One region of the Glutamicibacter sp. TV12E genome, then DNA from elsewhere that is predicted to be linked to it. Evidence: predicted binding sites of a transcription regulator. Region 1 holds the regulator's gene; each other region holds the start of a gene.

Region 1 (5,217 bases):
CTGCCTGACGGCGATCCGGCTCCGGCCGATGGTCTGCTCCCGGCCTCATGCGCGCATGAGGCCCAGGGGCGGACCATGTCCTTTTATGTCCATATTCCGTTCTGCACGGTGCGCTGCGGCTACTGCGATTTCAACACGTACACCGCCACCGAGCTGGGTTCGGGTTCGAGCCAGGCGACCTATGCTGCCACGGTGAACAAGGAAATCAGCTTTGCCCGCGAGGTGATGGACCGCTCGGGCCAGCCGCACCGGGAAATTGAAACCGTCTTCTTTGGCGGCGGCACTCCGACGCTATTGCCCGCCGGTGACTTGGTATCGGTGCTCGGTCAGATTCGCCGGGACTTCGGCCTGAAGCCGGGTGCGGAAATCACCACCGAGGCCAACCCCGATTCGGTGACCCGCGAGAGCTTGCAAGAACTGGCCGACGGCGGATTCACCCGTGTTTCCTTCGGGATGCAGTCTGCTGTGCCCCATGTGCTCAAGGTCCTAGAACGAACCCATGATCCCAAGCGGGTACCCCAGGCTGTGGCATGGGCTCGCGAAGCCGGCCTTGATGTCAGTGTCGATCTGATCTACGGCACTCCGGGGGAGAGCCTGGAAGATTGGCGCATGAGCATCGAAGCGGCGCTGAGCTACGAGCCGGACCATATTTCCGCCTATGCGCTGATCATCGAAGAGGGAACCAAGCTTGCTGCGCAAATCCGCCGTGGCGAGGTTCCCAATATCGACGATGACGACCATGCCGAGAAATACCAGATGGCTGATGAGATGTTCGCTGCCGCCGGTTTCTCTTGGTACGAAGTGAGCAATTGGGCCAAGACTCCAGCCAACGCTTGCCAGCACAATATTGCGTACTGGAAGGGCGGCGACTGGTGGGGTGCAGGACCTGGCGCGCATTCGCACGTCGGCGGCCTGCGCTGGTGGAATGTGAAGCATCCAGCTGCGTATCAGCAGCGCATTGACGCAGGGATCTCACCCGGACACGGCCGAGAGTACCCCGATGCCCAGGCTGTCCAGCTGGAGCGAACGATGCTGTTGACCCGCCTGAGTTCCGGCATGCAAATCAGTGAGCTCGATGCCACCGGGCGCACCAAGGTCGCGGGGCTGATTGCTGATGAACTGATTGATGCCAAGGCGGCTTTTGCTGGCACCTTGGTGTTAACGCAACGAGGCCGGCTGCTAGCCGACCTCGTGGTGCGAGAATTGCTCGATTTCTAGACCTGGGTAGAACTGCTACTTCATCAGGCGAAGATTGAACTTGTAGCGGTAGGGGCGTCCCTTGTTGGCCTGAATGGCGGCAAGGGCGCCCGATACTGTCATCGTGACCCACAGGGCCACGGCAAGCACGGAGAAGAGCCAGCCGATGCCGGGCAGGATCGTGCATACGTTCAGCGCGATAGCCAGGATCGTGAGCGGAAAAGTGAAGTTGAAGGCTTCCTTGGATTCCTGGGCGGTGAATGCGCCTCGGTCACGAAAAACCGCAAAAATAATGGCAGACGGAATGCAGCCGAGAATGGCGCCGAAGTGGGCCATGGTCGACCATTGCCGGTCCTCGGTTGGAGTCAGCGGCAACGCAGCGGTTCGCGATCCTTCGAAGCGCGAATTCTCCGATGACTGCGTCTGGCGTGAAGTCACTGTTTTCCCTTGTCTTGCTGTGGCTGGTTTCTTCTCCATCATAGCTGGCTCGGTTCACGCAGATGCTTCATTACCGGGCTAAAGTCCAGCTATTGGTCAATTGTTAGGAAACCGTAATCTTCGGTGGTCAGAAAATCGATCAATTCTTCTATTCTTCCCAAAAGCTGTGGTTCCAGCTGCCCATAATGCGAAACCGTGGACAGGATCCGCTGCCAGCCGATACCGATATCCTCGGCAGTTTCGTGTGGCCAGCCAAAGGCGCGGAGCACACCGGTTTTCCAGTCGGTGCCCTTGGGGATGACAGGCCAGGCCTTGATTCCGAGCGTCGCGGGCTTGATCGCTTGCCAGACGTCGATATATGGGTGCCCGAGAATCAGGACGTTCTGTGCAGCGCCGGGGACCTTCATGGCCTCGGCGGCAATATGGGCCTCTTTGGTGCCGGCCACGAGGTGGTCAACGAGGATGCCAAGGCGGCGATCCGGGGAAGGGGCAAAATTGCGGATGGCTCCGGCCAAGTCGTCAACACCGTGCAGTGGTTCAACAACTATCCCCTCAACACGCAGGTCGTGGCCCCAAACCTTTTCCACGAGTTCCGCATCGTGCTTGCCTTCCACCCAGATTCGGCTGGCGCGTGCCTGGCGGGCCTTCAATCCGGTGACCGCACGGGAGCCGGAAGCGGAGACCAAGGTCCTGGGCTGCGCGGCCTTGGCTACCGGATCGACCAACTCGACGGGTTCGCCTTCGAGATAGAATCCGAAACCGGCCTGGAACGAGCGGGTCTTGCCATGGCGGTCCTCCAACACGATGATGCGCATGCCGCCGGACTTCTCGGTACGTATGACTTCGCCAACCCAGCCTGAGGTGGCATCTTCCAGAATCATGCCGCGTTCGATGGGTACCTGGCGGAGTTTTTTCTGTGCCGGGGCACTGAGATCTTGCGGTCCCCAGGAGTAATTAGCCACGTACTGCCTTTCGCTGTGATCGAATACGCTCGAAATCCAATGCTAGCAACCGTTGAACGTATTAGACTTGGCACTTGACAGGTTAGAGTGCCAAACCCTTCTGATAGGGATGCCAAGGAGGTGGCGTTGTGAGTGAGCTTCGGCGTTTGGATGTTTTGCGCGCCATCGTGGAAGACTACGTCCAGTCGCGTGAACCCGTTGGTTCCAAGGCGCTGCTCGATCGGCACAATCTTGGCGTCAGTGCGGCCACGATACGAAATGACATGGCCTTGCTGGAAGAAGAGGGCCTAATTGCTGCCCCTCACACCTCTTCGGGCCGTATTCCGACCGAAAAGGGCTATCGCCGCTTTGTCGATGAGATTGGCGAGCTCAAGCCGCTGTCCAGGGCCGAACGCGATGCCATCAACAAGATCCTGGATGACTCCACCGACCTGGATGAAATGCTCAAGAGCACTGTTCGGCTCTTGGCCAGATTGACTAATCAGGTGGCGATGATCCAGGTGCCGCACTACGACACCGCGTCGCTGAAGAACCTCGAACTGCTCAGCTTGGGCAGCTCCCAGGTGCTGATGGTCATGATTGCCTCCAACGGCACCGTGGACCAGCGCATGATGGCCGTTGCGCGCTTGTACTCGGATGCCGAATTGGCCGATCTGAAGTTGTGGCTGCTCAATAGTTTCGAAGGAGTCCAGCTCGCTGATCTGAGCGGCAAGCTGACCCGGGCCGGGTTGAACCCGCAGCAGCAATCCGAACCATTGGTGGACTGCGTATTGCACGCCTTGGAAGAAATGGCCCAGGCAGCCAATACCCAGCGCATCATCATGTCTGGAACAGCCAACTTGGCCCGCGTGGAAGGCGACTTCCCGCTGACCATCACCCCGGTGCTCGAAGCCCTCGAAGAACAGGTCGTGCTGCTCAAGCTCTTCTCCGAGCTGGAGGCCGACTCGTGCGGCGTGGCGGTGGCCATCGGCACCGAGCATCACTACGGGCAGCTCTCGGAGGCCGCGGTGATTGCCACGACCTACGGTGCCGACGTGCGCAACAAGCTTGGCGTGCTCGGCCCGACCCGCATGAACTATCCAACATCTATGGCCTCGGTGCGGGCAGTAGCCCGGTACCTGTCAAAGATTTTGGCGCACTAGCTACGCTGGCGATACGCTTAGCATTTTTTGAATTTTGCATTTTTAGGAAAGGACACGGCGAATAACGTGAGCTCGCATTACGAGACCCTGGGCGTTGCCAAGGACGCGACCCCTCAGGAAATCAAGAGTGCCTACCGAAAGCTGGCACGCAAACTGCACCCGGATGTGAATCCAAGCGACGACGCCGCAGAGCAGTTTAAGCTTGTGACCCGCGCTTACGAGGTTCTTTCCGACCAGACCAAGCGCTCGAACTACGATGCAACTGGCGATGAGAACGGCAACGGCCACCCGGGCTTTGGCGGCGGCGGCCAGGGCTTCGGCGGGTTCGGCGACATCTTCGAGCAGTTCTTCGGTGGCGGCCAGGCCCAGGGCCCGGCATCTCGTACCCAGCCGGGCCGTGACGCGCTGATCACCATCACGATTGACTTGGAAGACGCGGTCAAGGGCACTGTCTACCCGCTGGAGATGGAAACCGCAGTCACCTGCAAGACCTGCAACGGCACGTGCACCCGTGAGGGCACCAGCCCGGTCACCTGCGATATCTGCCATGGCGCCGGACAAGTGCAGCGGCCGGTCCGATCCTTCCTCGGCCAGATGATGACCGTGGAGACCTGCGCGGCCTGCCGCGGCTTCGGTACGACCATTCCGGACCCATGCTTGGAGTGCAACGGCGAAGGACGCGTGCGCGAGCATGTCTCCAAGTCGCTGAATGTTCCAGCAGGTGTCGATTCGGGCACCCGCATCCAGCTGCGCGGCCAGGGCGAGGCGGGCCCCGGCGGTGGACCGAATGGCAACCTGTTTGTCGAGGTTGACGTGCGCCGCCACAAGGTCTTCGAACGCGCGCAGACCGACCTGCATGCCAAGATGAGCCTCCCGATGACCGCAGCCGCACTGGGTTGCGAGCTCAAGCTGGAAACCTTTGACGGCGAACAGCCGATCAACGTCGAAGCCGGTGCGCAAGACGGCGACACCGTCACCTTGCCAGGACTGGGCGTGCCGCGCCTTCGTGGTGGCAAGCGCGGCGATATCATCGTGCATCTTCAGGTGGAGACCCCGACCAAGCTGGACGCTGCACAGCGCGATCTGCTTGAGCAGCTGGCCAAGCTGCGTGGCGAGGAAATGACCGCTGGACGCGTCGAGCATTCAGGTGGCATGTTCTCCCGGCTGCGCGACAAGCTGAACCAGCGCTGAGCATGAGCAACCACAGCTTCGTCATCGACTCCGAATTGGCACAAAACTCAGGTCCGGGGGATACCTTGGAGCTCTCCGGTCCAGAGGCCCATCACGCGGTGACGGTCAAACGAGTCGCGGCAGGTGAGCACCTGGACTTGCTCGACGGCCAGGGCCTTCGCCTTACTGTCGAAGTGCTGGGCACCGGCAAGGATCTGCTGCGCGCCAGGGTGCTCGAATGCACCCAGGAAAGGGGCAGCGACCATCCGGTCACCTTGGTGCAGGCGCTGTCCAAAGGCGAACGTGAT
Region 2 (5,217 bases), 2.6 Mb from region 1:
CGGCGTGGTTCCACGACGCGGTATATGAAGGGAGCAGCGAGGACGAAATCAAATCTGCGGTGCTGGCACGTGAAAGACTCGACGGAGTGCTCTCCCCGGCCGCTGTTGGTTCGATCAGCGACCTGATCTTGCTGACCGCGGGACATAACCCGGGCGAAACGGACCGCCTGGGACGGATCTTGTGCGATGCGGATCTGGAAGTATTGGCCCGCCCCGAAGCGGCCTATCAACGTTATGCCCATGCGATCTATCAAGAGTATGCCCACCTTCCCCGCCACGTTTTGGCTGAAGGACGCAGCAAGATACTCTCGGCCCTGCTGGCCAAGGTCTCGATTTACGCTACGGCAGCTGGACGCGAACGGTGGGAATCGGCTGCGCGAACCAACTTGGGTCGAGAGCTGGAACATCTGCAGAGCTGGATGCCCTAGCCCGTATTCGCCGCGTTAACTACTGATGGCCTGGTACCCGAAGGTACCAGGCCATCAGCGCAGGTGATGCACTAGATCAGCATGGAGGGCTTAGAAGCCGCCCATTCCGCCCATGCCGCCCATGTCATCGCCACCGGCTGGGGCAGCGCCAGCAGGAGCTGGCTTCTCTGCAACAACAGCTTCGGTGGTCAAGAACAGGCCAGCGATCGAAGCTGCGTTCTGCAGTGCCGAACGGGTCACCTTCACTGGGTCATTCACGCCAGCTTCCAGCAGGTCAACGTACTGACCGGTGGCAGCGTTCAGGCCGTGGCCAGCAGGCAGGCCCTTGACCTTGTCGGCGACAACGCCTGGCTCCATGCCAGCGTTCAGTGCGATCTGCTTCAGTGGAGCTTCGATGCCAACGCGAACGATGTTCGCGCCGGTTGCTTCGTCGCCTTCCAGCTCAAGCTTTGCGAATGCAGCAGCGCCAGCCTGGATCAGTGCAACGCCACCACCGGCGACGATGCCTTCTTCAACGGCTGCCTTGGCGTTGCGCACGGCATCTTCGATGCGGTGCTTGCGCTCTTTGAGCTCCACCTCGGTAGCAGCGCCGGCCTTCAGCACAGCGACACCGCCAGAGAGCTTTGCGTGGCGCTCCTGCAGCTTCTCGCGGTCGTAGTCCGAGTCGGTATTCTTGATCTCGGCTGCGATCTGGGCCTTGCGGCCGTCGATCGCGTCGGCTTCGCCGCCGCCTTCAACGATGGTGGTCTCGTCCTTGGTGATAACGACCTTGCGGGCGGTACCCAGAACTTCGAGGCCAACGTTGTCCAGGGACAGGCCGATTTCCTCGGAAACAACCTGGCCACCGGTCAGGATGGCGATGTCGGTCAGCATGGCCTTGCGGCGGTCGCCGAAGCCCGGAGCCTTGACGGCAACGGACTTGAACAGGCCACGGATCTTGTTCAGGATCAGGGTGGCCAGGGCTTCGCCCTCGACGTCTTCGGCGATGATCAGCAGCGACTTGTTCGACTGCATGACCTTCTCCAGCAAGGTAACCATGTCCTTGACCGAGGAGATCTTCGAGTTGACGATCAGGATGTATGGGTCTTCCAGGACGGTTTCCTGGCGCTCTGCGTCGGTGACGAAGTAAGCGGAGATGTAGCCCTTGTCGAAGCGCATGCCCTCGGCCAGCTCCAGCTCCAGGCCGAAGGTGTTGGACTCTTCAACGGTGATAACGCCCTGCTCGCCGACCTTGTCGAGAGCTTCAGCGATCAGGCCACCGATTTCCTTGTCGCCAGCGGAGATCGAAGCGGTAGCAGCGATCTGCTCCTTGGATTCGATCTTCTTCGCTGCGGCGAACAGTTCTGCGGTGACGGCTTCTACAGCCTTGTCGATACCGCGGCGCAGTGCGATCGGATCGGCACCTGCAGCAACGTTGCGCAGGCCTTCCTTGACCAGTGCCTGTGCGAGCACGGTAGCGGTGGTGGTACCGTCGCCAGCGACGTCGTCAGTCTTCTTGGCAACTTCCTTGACCAGCTCGGCGCCGATCTTCTCGTAAGGATCTTCGAGGTCGATCTCCTTAGCGATGGACACGCCGTCGTTGGTGATAGTAGGAGCGCCCCACTTCTTCTCCAGAACAACGTTGCGGCCGCGTGGGCCCAAGGTCACCTTTACCGCGTCAGCAAGGGTGTTCAGTCCGCGCTCGAGTCCGCGGCGTGCTTCCTCGTCAAATGCAATCATCTTGGCCATAGTGGCTTTCGGTCCTTTCGGGACGATTTTGCGAAAATGCAACCGACAGACAGCGCCCGCGACGGACGAGTGGACCGGTGCGGCATCGGGCCGGCAACCGTTTCAGCTCTCGCTATCTGAGGTATTTTCCACGCTCCATCCGCCGTGGCGCTAACCGGTGCGTTCACGTTCCGCAGGGAACGCAAAAACCGACCGGCGTTAGCAGTCGCAGCGTAAGAGTGCTAATACAAATATTGGCACTCTCGCATGGCGAGTGCAAGCCGGTCGGCTCTGAGCGAAGGGAATTATGAACGAATTATTCGTTCAGCCCCAGCGGGTCATCGGTGCCCAGCACGATGGTGACCCGATCGGGAATGTTATTGGTCTGCAAAACTTCGTCAATATTAAGGACTTCAGCAGCTTTTTCCGCGGTGGTGCGGTAGGCCTCTGACATGTAGTACACAGCGGAAACATCCGCCGGCTTGCTCCAGTTATCGGCGACGATGTTGGTGAACCCGGCTTCTGCCATGGCCTCTTCGCCAGCACCCGCGACGCCTGCAACATTTGCGCCGTTGTACACGCCGATCTTCTGGCCAAAGAGCACGTCTGCTTCATCGATGGTGCTGGATGGCGATGCGGATTCGCTGGGTGAAGCCTCCTGCGAACTATCGGCAGACTCCCCGCCGTCTTGGGACTGCAAGCTCTCATCGCTCGAAGGGCCCGCGAGGCTGTCTTTGAGCTGGGGGCCAAAGATGAAGGATGCTACACCGATGGCCAGGACGATCACGGCCGTCAGCACTACCCACAGCAATTTGCCACCGGTTGACTTTGAGGCCGCGGACTGCGCCCATCCGTGCGCATGGTGTGAACCGACACGGGTGTTGAACTCCGGAACGCGATCAAATTCGTCACGCGGGTAGTTGGTCATTCTTGTCCTTGCTCGAGGTCTGACTGGTCACGGCAGGCTGGGTTATCGTCCCGAGCCGACCTTACCGCCCACACGACGTTTTGTTGAACGTGTTCTGCGCAGTCGCTTAACCAGCATCGGGTCGTAGGCCATCGCCGCATCCGTCTCAATCAGCTGGTTCAGCAGCTGATAGTAATTTGTTGGAGACATGGAGAACTGCTTGGTAATCGCTTGTTCCTTGGCTCCGGCATACTTCCACCACAATTTTTCCAAGCTCAGGATCTGTTGCGAACGTTCGTCGAGTTCCGAGTCTGGGTTCATCACAAAATCCACCAACAACTCTTTCTCAGCCATCCGTTCTCACCTCTGTCCTCGGCTCAGTTTTTGCGCATTTCATTCACGCATGTACTCCACTACTGGTAGACATACCACCGACATTCTAACCAATCTCTTTAGCTATCGCCGTGTGGCCTGGCACAGGCACGCCAGAAAAACGGAACAATAGCGTCTATGGATGAAATGCAAGAACCCCTGTTCGAGGCTCCTGGGCCACCGCCGGCACCCGTGTATGAACCAGCAGAATTCCCGTTCTTCCACGGCGCGCAATCCATGGCCGACCACGGATTTATTGCTCAAGATTGGGTTCCAGCGCTCAGCAAGCAAGATGAAAATCTTCGCCAGCTTGCCCTCGAATTAACCGAACGTTCATCACAAGGCGAAACATTGCTCCCCGATCCCGAGGTGATGTTCCGCGCACTATCTTTGCCTTTAGCTGAGGTCAAGGTCCTGATCATCGGCCAAGACCCCTACCCGACACCGGGGCATCCCAACGGATTGGCCTTTGCGGCCAACAAGCATGTCCGCCCATTGCCACGCTCGTTGAATAACATCTACAAGGAGCTCGAAGCCGACTTGGGAATCACCCCAGCGTCGCATCCTGATCTGAGTGCCTGGCAGCAACGCGGGGTACTGCTGCTCAACCAGGTGCTTTCGGTCACCGCAGGCCAGGCCGGTTCACATCAAAAGATCGGGTGGGAACCAATCATCGCGGCCCTGCTGTCCGCTCTGAACGAGCGTTCCGCGCCCCCGGTCGCCATTCTCTGGGGCAATCATGCACAGAAGTTCTCGCCTGCCCTGGGGAATCTGCCGCAATTGTGCAGCGCCCATCCATCGCCGCTCTCGGCTTCGAGGGGCTTTTTCGGCTCAAAACCCTTTTCAGAAGCCAATCGGCTCCTGTCCGCACAGGGACAAGAGCCGATTGACTGGACTTTGCCGGTCGCCTAGCGGCGGCGGATGCGTCGCCGTTCGCGCCGGGCGTTAGAAGTGAGCGGGCGGCAAAGGGTTTCACCGAAGACGACTCCTCCGGCGATGGAGAGCATGATGGCCATCGCGTTAAACATCTCGACGAGACCTGTAGCCATGTCATCGACGTTGATCACGATGCCGTACATCGCCCGGAAGATCATGAGGCCTGGAAGCAGGAACATGACCGCCGGTGCTGCCAGAACTAGCTGCGGCGTGCGCAATTTGTCTGACGCGAAGCGAGCCGCAAAACCGACGACCGTGGCGACAAGTGCTGGAACCGCACGGTCGCCCAGGCCCATGTTCTCGGCGAGCAGCTGCACGAGGTAGCCGCCCACCGCAATGCCAGCGGTAGGCAGCAGCAAGCGGAGCGCACTTTGCTCCGTAATGGCACCGGCCACAATGGCGACAGCAACCAGCACGACCAAGAGCCATGCGGGGTACTCGGTAGTCACGATCTGGTGTACATCGACTTCCCCGCCGCCGAGCACATCGGAGACCACCAATGCCGCGGCAATGCCGCTCAAGATCGCGCCGTAGGTCAGGCTGGCGGAGAACAAGCGCCCCACCGCAGTCACCGGGAAACCGTTGATCGCATCTTGCAGCGCCGAGACAAACCGCCCCGAAGGCAGCAAGAGCAGGATACCGCCGGAAACCACCAGCGCCGGATCCAACGGGGCATGCAGCTGATGCCCAATCAATGCGATTCCGGTGATGACCATCGTCGATGCGGCAATAGTGAAGAATTCGGGGACCCGCCAGCGCGAGCCGTATCGGCCAATCTGGGTGACTAGGCTGGAGGAGAACATGGCCACCAGCGCGCCGGCCCATGAGCCGCCAATGAAAAGCACAAATGCCGCTGCGAACAGGGCA
Region 3 (5,217 bases), 2.9 Mb from region 1:
CTACACCCGAGCGCTGCTCTCCGCGGTGCCCAGCATCGATCTCGACGCGGCGCTGACCGAGCGCATCCGGCTGGGCGGGGATCTGCCCAGCCCCAGCAACCCGCCCTCTGGCTGCGTCTTCCGCACCCGGTGCCCAGCGCATGCGCTGCTGCCGGCAGCTCAGCAGTCGCGCTGCGCCTCCGAGGTGCCGGCCGGAGAAGTGGCCTGCCATTTCCCGGCCGCCCCGCTGGCCGTGCCGGCCGCGCGCGGCTAGCCTCTAGAAGAACACCACACCATTGAAAGGAACCTGAACAGTGCTCATCAGCAATGCCCGCCCGTGGGCCGGCGACCCCAGCGATATCCTGGTCGAGGAGAGGAAGATCGCCTCGATCACCGCCCACGACCCATCGCGCCAGCTGGACGCGGGCGATGTGGACGGCCGCGGCCGGATCCTGATCCCGGCTTTCTCGGACGTGCACGTCCACCTGGATTCCACCCGCATTGGCCTGCCCTTCCGCGAGCACACCGGCCGGCCGGGTGTCTGGGGGATGATGAGCAATGACCGGGAGAATTGGCGCGATGCCGAAATCGGGATCACCGAGCGCGTGGCCGGCACCCTGGAACGGATGATCGCTCGCGGCACCACCCGCGTGCGTTCCTTCGCCCAGGTGGATGTGGATACCAAACTGGAAAAGTACGAGGCCGTCGTCGCGGCGAAAGAGAAGTTCGCGAACGAGGCCGAGGTGCAGATCATGGTCTTCCCGCAGGCCGGCATCCTGCGCGAGCCGGGCACCGAAAGGTACCTGGAAGACGCGCTGAAGGCCGGCGCCGACGTGATGGGCGGCATCGACCCCTGCGAGCTTGACCGCGACCCGGTCCGGCACCTCGACGTGGTCTTCGGCCTGGCCGAGAAGTACCAGGTGGAGGTGGATATCCACCTGCACGAGCACGGCACCCAGGGGGTCTTCTCAGCGGAGTTGATCGCCGAGCGCACCCGAGCGCTGGGCATGCAGGGCAAGGTCAACCTGTCGCACGCCTATGAGCTGGGCAGCGTCAACGAGGCCACCAGCCGGCGGCTGGTCGAAACCTTCGCCGAGCTGGATATCTCGTTGACCTCGGTGGCCCCGAGCACCTCGAACCACCTGCCGCTGGTGCAGCTCACCGAGGCCGGGGTGCGCTTCGGCCTGGGCGAAGACGGCCAGCGCGACTATTGGAGCCCCTACGGCAACTGCGACCTGCTGGATCGGACCTGGCAGCTGGCCTTCGTCAACGGCTTCCGCAAGGACGAGCTGATCGAGCACGCCCTGGCCGTGGCCACCATCGGCGGCGCCTCGATCATGAGCCATGAGGTGCCGCGCCTGGCATCGGTGGCCGACCGCCCGGGCGTGGCCGTGGGCGACCGAGCCGAGCTGGTGCTGGTGGACGGCGAGAGCATCGCCTCCACCGTGATGGACCGCGGCACCGACCGCACCGTCATCCACGACGGGCGCGTTGTCGCCGACGGGCTGAAGGTGCTCTCGGTGGCGGACAGCTACTAGAAAATAGGCAGCTCAATGCCAACGGCCGGGCGGGAATGCGAGTCCCGCCGGCCGTTGCCTATGGTCGATTTCGATACCGCCGATACTATCTGGCCGCTGCCGGAGCAGTCCTTCGGCATCGGCCCTGTGGTGTAGATTTTGCGCTAGTGCGTGTGCCAGGTTCCCGGCTTTTTGATCCATAAGCACCAGGGAAAATTGCCTGAGCTGGAAGCCCTAAGGAGTGAGGGAGAGCCGTTTGCCGCTTGTTCGCAACGTCATCATTTTGACGCTCGCAAACATTGGCAAAGGTGGCCCGCGCACAGCCTTCCGGTTGCAGACGGGAAATGTTGCAACCAGACCGAGGGAACATGCCACCGCACACAAGCCCTGAAGCCGAACCTGCCGCCACAGGTGCCTGCTTTTGGGCCAAGCGCCATTCTTTCAGCCGGACCTTTCCTTGAGCTGCTGGCGGCAGGTCCGCTGATTCCGTGCGCTTCGGATTTCGAAGGACAGAACCTGGTTACACGTGGCGCGTCTGTAGTGGCACGTCCCCTTTAATTGCGGCCTTCGTGCTTCCCAAGGAGTGCGGAGCCTTGCCGCGCCGCAGCACTTCGTTCCCGATGTTCAGCGATCGGGGCGCTCTGAGCGTGCGGGTTCTAGGCGCCTTTTCTTTGACCTGTTCCGTAGAGCTCGTCGCTGATCTGGTCAATGAGTCCTTGAACCCGATGGGCTTTGTCTTGCCAGTATTTAGTACCCTCGTGAATCTGTGGGGTATCCGCGCTGGCGTTCGATTCGATGAGCTCAATGAAGTGATCCCGGTACGTGCAGAGGGACGTAAACAGGTCATCGAGCTGATCGTCATCAAGCTGGACGTGCAGCCACCTTTGAAGCACAGCATGGCTCCTTTCTGGTTGTACCATCAGGGGTGCGCCCGGCGCTGTTCGGGCGCACCCCCCCTGAATGACCACTGGTGAGTTTCGCTCATCAGGCACGGTGTGCTGGAGGTGAGCGGGAGTAGACCCTGAGCGGCTTGGATCTGCCCAATGTCTGTTCACTGGCCCTGGAATGGCTCGTTTCTTCCGGACACCGCTGACTGGGTCGCGGAACACCGTCGATCGCACTGCATTGGCGCGTCCGAGGCGGTTGGCCTTGACGGACTGCGGTGGATAGCTCGAGCTCGTACATGGCCAAAAGCAGTTCGTCATCAATAGCCAACGGGTGGAACGCCGGGTGTGTGAGGTCAGGCATGGCGCATCATCTCCATACATGTTCACAGGGAGCCTGCAGGGCTAGCTGGTGATTTCTTTCGGATCCTCGGGGCGCTTGGCTGCGGCGACTTGGATGCGGCGGGGCTTGGCGCTCTCGGCGAGGGCGATGTCCAGGCGCAGCACCCCATCAACGTAGGTGGCCTGGATGCTTTCGGTATCCAGATGGTCGCCGAGCACGAGCTCTCGGGTGAAGTGGCCCCACAAGCGTTCCGAGCCGGTGAGGTGCTGCCGGCCTTCGGGCTTGGCACGTTCAGCGCGGATCGTCAGGATGTTCTTTTCCACTGCCATGTCGATCTGGTCAGCGTCGACTCCCGGGAGGTCGAATTCAGCATGGAAGCCTTCGTTGTCCCTCCACGCCTCCATGGGCATCGGATGGACTGGCTCGGTGCTGAGCTGGGTGTTGAAAGCACGCTGTACCAGGCGGTCGAAATCGCGAAGTACCTCGGTCTGCATCATCTGAACTCATTCCTTTCTCGCTTGGCGGTTTGTGATGGTGCAATTCACTTTCCGCTAGATCTATGTCTAGCGATGTAGATTTTATAGCATGGAGTTCATGGGCAGGCAAGCAACTTGAGGGGAAAAAGTGGCAAAAAATTCTACGGCTGTTGGCAGTGTTATTCCTTCGTATTCAATCGCCATGGCAGCTAGGAGCGTGGGGGTGAGCGTGCAGACAGTGAGGCTCTATGAGCTACGTGGCTTGATCTCCCCGTGGCGTACCGCTGGCGGTACCCGAAGATACCGCGAGGAAGATTTGGCAAGGCTGAAACAGATTACTGTGCTGACCGATCGCGGAGTGAATTTGGCTGGTATTGGCATCATTCTGGAACTGGAAGCTGAAAACGATGCGCTGAGAAACCGGTTGGATGCCCGGCCCTAGGGCAAGGCCGCAGGCTGAACAATAATCCCGGAGGAACAGTGCGCCTCCCATCTCTTTCAACTGCGGAATTCGATGACTGCGGAAAGCCCATCGGGCCAAGTAGGGCCCGCCTGCCGAACCTGCCAGGGCCTTGGCGTTTGCTGGCGGCCCTGCGCGGCCAGTTGCCGGACCTCGGGCAATCAGATCCCAAGTTATTGGCAAATCGCCGACTCTCGGAGGGGAAATCCTGGGGTAGAAGTGCATCAATCCGGCATCCCGGACAATAGGTGCGTTGTGGCCCACATCAACCCCGGAGCATCGGCTTAGATAGTTCGAAGTCACTATGCACAAAGGGGTTGCACCATGCCGAGCACCGTAGAAACCAGAGAACCGACCAAGCCGTGGGATGTGCTGAGGTTTGTCCTCTATAGCGGGATCGGCATTGTCGTATTCTTCCTTCCGGTCACCCTCAACGGCAAGAGCACCATAGCGCTGGACCACATTGTTTCTTGGGTCCGCGAAGCCATTGGCGCCGGCGTGCCCTATTACATCCTGGCACTGCTGGCCGCCGGCACCATCTTGCCCTTCGCCACCGGCGGCTGGCGCAAGTCGCCTCTGCGCGGCTTCTTTGCCTTCGCCAATGTGGTGGGCTTGGCCGTCGGCGCAGGGCTGGTCTTCGGGGTCGCTCCGGCCTGGCTCATGGAAAAGGACATGGGCCCGTTCCTGCTTAATTCCTTGGTGGTTCCGGTGGGACTGATTGTGCCGATCGGCGCAATTTTCCTGGCCATGCTGGTCAGCTACGGGCTGATGGAATTCATCGGGGTCTTCTGCCAGCCGATCATGAAACCGCTGTGGCGCACGCCCGGCCGTTCCGCGGTTGACGCGGTAGCTTCCTTCGTCGGCAGCTACTCGCTGGGCCTGCTGCTGACCGACCGCATGTACCGCTCGGGGCGCTACACCGGGCGCGAGGCGGCCATTATCGCCACCGGTTTCTCCACGGTGTCCGCCAGCTTCATGGTGATCGTGGCCAAGGCGCTGGATTTGATGGAGCACTGGAGTACCTACTTCTGGCTCGCCTTGGTGGTTACCTTCGCGGTCACCGCGATCTCGGTGCGGATCCCGCCGCTCTCGCGCATCCCGGATGATACCTACCAGAACATCGAGCACATCCAGGAAGAAAAGGTCACCGGCAACCGCTTTGCCAAGGCCTTCGACGAAGCCATGCTGGCTTTGCACCGGGCGCCGGGACTGTGGCGCAACATCGGCGAGAACATCCTGGACGGGTTGAAGATGGCGATGGCGATCCTGCCCTCGATCCTCTCCATCGGCCTGCTGGGACTGGTGCTGGCCCGTTTCACCCCCGTCTTCACCTGGCTGGGCTACCTGTTCGCACCGTTTGCCTGGGTGGTAGGACTGGATGACCCGTTGCTGGCCGGCAAGGCCTCGGCCACCGGCATCGCCGAAATGTTCCTTCCTGCCACCCTGGCCGCGGGTCACGAGTCCTTGGAACTTCGCATGGTCATCGCCATTATCTGCGTCTCGGCGATCATCTTCTTCTCCGCCCTGGTGCCGTGCATCCTGGCCACCAGCATCCCGG

The links. The regulator HrcA, encoded in region 1, represses chaperone genes, less so after heat shock. The targets are predictions, from matches to a motif close to TTNGCACTCGNNNNNNNCGAGTGCNAA.
Region 2: the regulator HrcA is predicted to act here: its motif matches at 2,390-2,416, upstream of groL (chaperonin GroEL).
Region 3: the regulator HrcA is predicted to act here: its motif matches at 3,319-3,345, upstream of ACT7DV_RS01465 (Hsp20/alpha crystallin family protein).

Annotation. Positions count from the first base shown of each region.
Region 1 covers NZ_JBQVVF010000001.1:3,216,618-3,221,834, forward strand. The annotation lists gene hemW (radical SAM family heme chaperone HemW) at 1-1,218, shown strand, start outside; gene ACT7DV_RS15330 (DUF4870 domain-containing protein) at 1,234-1,635, opposite strand; gene ACT7DV_RS15335 (DUF3097 domain-containing protein) at 1,725-2,597, opposite strand; gene hrcA (heat-inducible transcriptional repressor HrcA) at 2,726-3,739, shown strand; gene dnaJ (molecular chaperone DnaJ) at 3,806-4,930, shown strand; gene ACT7DV_RS15350 (16S rRNA (uracil(1498)-N(3))-methyltransferase) at 4,933-5,217, shown strand, end outside.
Region 2 covers NZ_JBQVVF010000001.1:639,546-644,762, forward strand. The annotation lists gene ACT7DV_RS02875 (DUF4031 domain-containing protein) at 1-428, shown strand, start outside; gene groL (chaperonin GroEL) at 519-2,156, opposite strand; gene ACT7DV_RS02885 (LytR C-terminal domain-containing protein) at 2,452-3,063, opposite strand; gene ACT7DV_RS02890 (DUF3263 domain-containing protein) at 3,106-3,396, opposite strand; gene ACT7DV_RS02895 (uracil-DNA glycosylase) at 3,553-4,326, shown strand; gene ACT7DV_RS02900 (threonine/serine ThrE exporter family protein) at 4,323-5,217, opposite strand, start outside.
Region 3 covers NZ_JBQVVF010000001.1:303,342-308,558, reverse strand. The annotation lists gene ACT7DV_RS01480 (ABC transporter ATP-binding protein) at 1-253, shown strand, start outside; gene ACT7DV_RS01475 (amidohydrolase family protein) at 294-1,517, shown strand; gene ACT7DV_RS01470 (hypothetical protein) at 2,153-2,389, opposite strand; gene ACT7DV_RS01465 (Hsp20/alpha crystallin family protein) at 2,786-3,220, opposite strand; gene ACT7DV_RS01460 (MerR family transcriptional regulator) at 3,402-3,641, shown strand; gene ACT7DV_RS01455 (YjiH family protein) at 3,984-5,217, shown strand, end outside.